DNA from 2 places in the Sporosarcina sp. FA15 genome. Region 1 is predicted to be linked to the other one. Evidence: riboswitches for the same ligand, from Rfam matches in the RefSeq annotation. Region 1 holds a riboswitch; the other holds the start of a gene.

Region 1 (3,201 bases):
TCCCATGTTCCATACGTTGTTCATCAATCGCATTTGCGGTCAGCATGAGCACTTTACGCTCAACATGCATCGCGTTCGGATAGACTGACCGTACTTTTTCCATCGGGAATAAAACCGGTGTCTCATCTAGCAATTTAACAAAAACATAATCCTCACTTACTGGGTGCAACAAAATATCTTCCATCGTCCCTACAACCGTCCGCATATCATGCTTTGGCTTCAACTCCCGTTTCTCAACAGATACCTGCCCTGCAGCATCAAGTTCGATAATTAGAAACCCTTTATTATGATGTTCTTCTGAAATCGAATATTTCATTGGCGAACCCGCAAATCGCACTGTTTCATTTAACACATAATGTGCCTGATGTAGGTGGCCAAGTGCAGTATAATTAAATCCTTCGAAAAGATGCGCCGACACATATTCTGCCCCACCAATTGCCAACGGTCGTTCGGAGTCACTCGTGTTATTTTCACTTTCTCCGTGAGGTGTCACAAAAGCATGTCCAACAAATACATGTCGGACCCCCTCTGCCATTTGTTCACGGATAGTTGCCGTCACTTTCTTCATCGCATCGTTATGGTTCACAATCGTTTCATCTTCGTGCAAATGTTTTACAACAGAAGGATCCGCAAATGGTACGAGATGGAAATGAACCTCACCGTAGTCATCTGACAAAACGACCGGTTCGATTACTTTCGTCATCTGACCTGCAATATGGTAGCCATTTACTCGCATCAATCCGCTTCCAAAATGGAGGCGTCCCGGGCTATCATGGTTTCCTCCAATCGCAAGGACTGGTATTCCAAGTTCCATAGTGATTTTTCCAAGCACTTCGTCAAGTAGTGCAATCGCTTCTGTAGGTGGCACCGCACGGTCATACAAATCGCCTGCGATAACGACCGCATCTGGCTTCTCCTTTTTGACTACCTCTACAAATTGATCAAGCACATAACGCTGTCCTTCTGTCATATATATACCTTGAACGAGCTTGCCTAAATGCCAGTCCGCTGTATGGAAAAATTTCAAATTCATTTCCCCTTTCAATACTTTTTCTTTCTACTTTACAGGATAATTCTTGTAAAAGGAAACATACATTCCTTTCTAACTTTTCACAAAGTTAAGGTTGACCTTCTATTTTTAATATGCTTATAATGGGGATGAGTCCAATTTCATATGATCCACCGCTAGGGGTGCTCTAACAGAGCTGAGAGAGGCATGTGCCTTGACCCTTATAACTTGAACTGGTTAATACCAGCGTAAGGAAGAGGTGCTGACACAATAATTCTGCCGGTCTATTTTCCGGGATACTTTTGATTGTCTACAACCCACTTCTTCTTCAAGGAGTGGGTTTTTTGGTTTTCAAGAATACAAAGGGAGTGTTGATATCATGAAGTTCACTGACCGTTTGTTAGAAAAGACGTTACCAATCTGGAGACAGAATCATAGCCATCCGTTCGTACAAGGAATTGGCGATGGGACGCTTGATCCGGATAAATTCAGGTTTTATATGGTACAGGATTACTTGTATTTGATTGATTATGCAAAACTGTTTGCGATCGGGGCTGTAAAAGCCGACGACTTGGAAACGATGGGCAAATTCGCGACACTACTCGATGGGACGCTGAACAAGGAAATGGCCCTGCATCGAAGCTACGCACTGCGGTTCGGCATTTCTGAACAGGAACTTGAAAACGCTAAGCCGTCACCAATTGTTCTTGCCTATACGCACTACATGTTACACGTCTGTCAAAATGGAACCGTTGCGGAAGTGATGGCTGCTCTGCTTCCTTGCGCATGGAGTTACTGGGAAATCGGTAAGGAGCTAAATGCTATTCCAGGTGCTGCCGATCACTCGTTATATGGCGATTGGATTCAGATGTATTCTTCGGATGAATTCGAGGAACTTGCGGGCTGGTGTATTGATTTAATGAACAAATCAACAGAAGGAAAACCGGAGCATGAACTGTTAAAGCTCGAGGAGATCTTCCTCAATACAACTCGTTATGAATATATGTTTTGGGATATGGCAAATACAAAACAAATGTGGCCTGGAGTTGAAATGATAAATGCTATCGTTTGACGGTGTTTCATTCACGTACCAATCAGGCAACAGCATACTCGATAATCTGTCATTCAACATTCTTCCCGGTGAGTTTATTTCGATAATTGGTGTTAGCGGTTCCGGTAAAAGCACGATTTTCCGTCTTGTAACCGGATTAGATGAACCCTCAAACGGTACCATTTCTCTTGAAGGGAATCCAAATACTCAGCGCCTCGGAAAGGTCGGCTATATGCCCCAACAAGATTTGCTACTTCCTTGGCGAACCATTTTAGAAAATGCATGCCTTCCACTTGAAGTAGCCGGATTAGATAAGAAGGCTGCTAAGGAACAAGTGCAACCATTATTACAGGAGTTCGGCCTTGGTGGAACGGAGGATAACTATCCCGGCGAACTTTCGGGTGGAATGAAGCAGCGCGTCGCTTTCTTGCGCGCTGTCCTTTCTGGCAATTCCCTACTGTTATTGGATGAACCCTTTTCGGCCCTCGACGCTATCACTCGACTGGCTATGCAAGAGTGGCTCATCAATCTGTGGGAAAAGCGCAAATCAACTGTCCTTTTCATCACACATGACGTAGAGGAAGCACTGTTTCTGTCAGACCGTATTTTTCTGTTGCAAAACAAACCTGTCACTTCATTCGTGGAAATCGAAGTGCCTCTTGAAAGACCTCGAATAAGAAACGATTTACATCGCGCTGAAATGCTCGAGCTAAAAGAACTGCTTATCGGCAAGCTCAGAAGTGAGGTTTCGCTGTGAAAAATACGGCTTCCTTAGTAATCATTGCAGGATTTCTAAGTATCTGGGAGTTGGGTGCACGCCTTTACGGTAAAGCGTTCATTCTCCCTTCCCCTATACAAATTTTTATACGTTTTTGGGAACTGAGGGAAGTATTATTGTTGAAACATCTACCGGTTACTTTGATGACGATTATTATCGGCCTAGCCATTTCGATTATTTCAGGAACAGCAATTGCAGTGCTAATGTCTTCCCATCCCGGCGTACGAAAAGCGCTCTATCCAATTCTCATTGCATCTCAAATGGTTCCTATTATTGCGCTTGCACCTATTTTTGTACTGTGGTTTGGTTACACAATTTGGAGCAAAGTTGCTGTTACTGTGCTCATCACATTTTTTCCGATAA
Region 2 (3,201 bases), 280 kb from region 1:
AGCTAGATGGATCAGTGAAGGAGCGGATGGTTGGTCAGTCTTATTTGTCAAAGCAATTGTCATTAGAGTATGAGAATGATGGCTACAGTTACATGCGTCAATTGCTCGGTGAAAAAGAGGCACTGTCTTATGCTCAGGTTGGAACAACATTATTATCTGTGCATACGTTAAATTCAAAAGGCAATGACATTGTAGATCAGTGGTATATGAATGCGGATGACCAATTATTTGCGAATGAAGAGAATATGGAGAGCTGGATGCTTGAGTCAGCTAAGTATTATAAAAAACGTAATAATTGGTACACGGCGGGTGGCCCATACAATAAAATGGCGATAACCACAGAGCCAATGCCTGACACAGGGCAAGGATATGGGCGGAACTTACTTCTATTAAAAGAAGATCGTGCGCTGGTTTTATATAATGAGCAAGAGGATCGTTATTTTGAGAACTTAATTTACAACTCATTTGTTAACTTGAAGAATTTCAAAGGTGACAAAGATTATTGGGAAACAGAAGTTACAAGCACCTATTTGAAAGATTTATATGACATTACAGCTCCATTCATTGATACACGTTTTAATGAGCAAATCGCGCTTTTCTACTATAATAGTGGTGCTGATTTTGGAATTGAGAATGCGAAAGAGCCATTGCGTAATTATGCTGACTTACTAGTCTCACAAAAAAGTAAAGGAAACGTCATTCCTGTGAATGACGAGTCTTACTACATCGCGGATTACTTCCCGATTGCACAGCAAGTAACGACACATGCCTCTATGAATCATGTGTTGGGCGGTATGAACGTTTTACTCATGGCTTATAATGAGTTCGGTGATCAGAAGTATTTAGATACAGCGCAGGCTATACAAACAGCGATTGTAGCGGATAAAGATGATTGGATTCGTGATAATGGCGATATTTGGTATCGTATTTCCGCATTACGTGACTATAAAGGCGATGATTACAAGCATCTGACTTTAGAGGATTTAATAAATTCGTACAAACTTTGGAAAGATATTGATCCGACGTATTTGCCTTTATTAGAAGAAATGATTGCTTCAAAAGCTTCGTTTTTATCGAATGAAAATTTAGGTTACACAACTAAAATAAAGAACGGGTTACGTGATATCGACTTATCGAACTATCTTCCTAAAGGGGAAGAAAGAACAGATGCATTGTGAAGAAGAAAAAACTAAATAGATACTGCTAGGGGAGCCGTTTAGGCTGAGACACATCATAGATGTAAACCCTTCGAACCTGATCTAGTTCATACTAGCGTAGGGAAGCAGCTGAAACTCTACACTCAATGTCTTTATATACGTAGAAAACAGCCGCCTTCCGATTATGGAAAGCGGCTGTTTTCTGTTCCAGTGTATATATGTTGAACAAATGAAATAAAGATAGTGAACTGCGCGAAGGCGCATTACAAGGGCTAGCGCCGTAGTGAATTCAATGGAATTCTTTATTACAACGTATATAGATTCACCTACCAAAAATATAGATAAGGGATGGATGAGTAAAATGGAAAATAGAATTAGTAACCTAGTTGATGAACGTCTAGAGGAGTTAGTGCAATTGCTAGCGGACCTCGTTCGTTTCCCGACAGTTAGTCCACCGGCAAGAAATACAACAGGCGTACAGCGGTATATTCAAGATTTTTTAGCACAAGAAAAATTTGAAACGGTTAGTTGGGATGTATTTCCTGGCGACCCGAACGTTGTAGGCGTTAAAAAGGGAACGGATGGAAACCTGTATAACAGCCTAATCATTAATGGACATATAGACGTTGCGGAAGTGGGGGATGAAACAGAGTGGACTGTGCCTGTCTTTGAACTAACGACTAAAGATGGCAACGCATATGGGCGAGGAACATCCGATATGAAAGGTGCAGTAGCGGCGACTTTACTAGCCGTTAAATTATTAAACGAACTAGGTGTGGAACTGAAAGGTGATTTGCAAATTCAGACTGTCATTGGGGAGGAAGCGGGAGAGGCTGGAACACTTTCATGTATGGAAAAAGGCTATACAGCAGACTTTGCACTTGTAGTCGATGGCAGTGATCGTCAAATCCATGGTCAGGGTGGTGTGATTACCGGCTGGATAACGATTAAAAGTAAGGAAGTTTTCCATGATGCAATGAGGATGAGTATGCTTCATGCAGGCGGTTCGGTTAATGGGGCTAGTGCGATAGAAAAGATGATGAAGGTTATTGCTGGATTACAAGATTTAGAACGTCACTGGGCTGTGACAAAAAAATATCCGGGTTTTGCGCCTGGCACCACTACTATTAATCCAGCAGTTATAGAAGGAGGAAGGCATGCAGCTTTTGTGGCGGATGAATGTCGGCTCTGGATCACCGTTCATTTCTATCCGAATGAAACCTATCAATCTGTAACAAAAGAAATCGAAGAGCATTTGAACCATGTAGCAAAAGCAGACACGTGGTTAAGAGAAAATCCCATTCACTTTCGCTGGGGTGGAAAATCAATGATTGAAGAACGTGGAGAAATATTTCCGGCGCTTGAAATGAATGCGGACCATGCAGCTGTTCAACTTCTTGCGCATTGTCATGAACAAACCGAAAAAAGTCCTGCAATAATAGGTATGTCGAGATCAGTAACAGATGCGGGCTGGCTAGGAGCAGCAGGAATTCCAACTGTTATCTATGGTCCTGGAAAGTTGGAAGAGGCACATTCAGTCGATGAAAAGATAAACATTGAAGAATTAGTGGTATTTACCAAGACGCTTATGTTATTTATAAATGAGTGGTGTAATACGAAAAAATAGGAGTGCAAGTAATCTCCCCATTCATCTACTACTATTAAACTGTTACATGTTGAACAAATGGATGCCTATATAAACTAAGCGAAGGCGCCTTACAAGGGACAGCCTAAACCTTAAGAAAAGCTTAAAAGTCTACGTTTGACTTGTACATTTGCGGCTAGCTTTGGACGAAATGATTACAACACCTTTACCGCGGGTTAAATGTGGCTGGAAATGCCAGCTACACTCTTTTCGGTAATCCTGTTACAACTAACTGTCCACCACATACCTACAATGTTTAAGTGGAAAATGCAACTACTTTGGAAGATGGAAGAATAACTACCTTTCTATAAAAGTTGCAAGTGCCCGAAGATGAAATTTCGGGCACTCTGCTGCATTTAACAAGCTTTCCTTACTTACTTTGGCAAAAATCATACAAGT

Evidence for each region. Region 1 has a riboswitch for thiamine pyrophosphate ahead of tenA (thiaminase II). Riboswitches for the same ligand answer to the same signal wherever they lie in the genome.
Region 2: another riboswitch for thiamine pyrophosphate. It lies ahead of ACP8HG_RS00710 (acetylornithine deacetylase); the one in region 1 lies ahead of tenA (thiaminase II).

The regions. Positions count from the first base shown of each region.
Region 1 is NZ_CP188818.1:407,117-410,317, reverse strand. Features, by position in the region: gene ACP8HG_RS02080 (exonuclease SbcCD subunit D) at 1-1,027, opposite strand, end outside; TPP riboswitch at 1,178-1,281, shown strand; gene tenA (thiaminase II) at 1,389-2,081, shown strand; gene ACP8HG_RS02070 (ABC transporter ATP-binding protein) at 2,068-2,817, shown strand; gene ACP8HG_RS02065 (ABC transporter permease) at 2,814-3,201, shown strand, end outside.
Region 2 is NZ_CP188818.1:127,737-130,937, forward strand. Features, by position in the region: gene ACP8HG_RS00705 (S-layer homology domain-containing protein) at 1-1,178, shown strand, start outside; TPP riboswitch at 1,196-1,298, shown strand; gene ACP8HG_RS00710 (acetylornithine deacetylase) at 1,510-2,784, shown strand.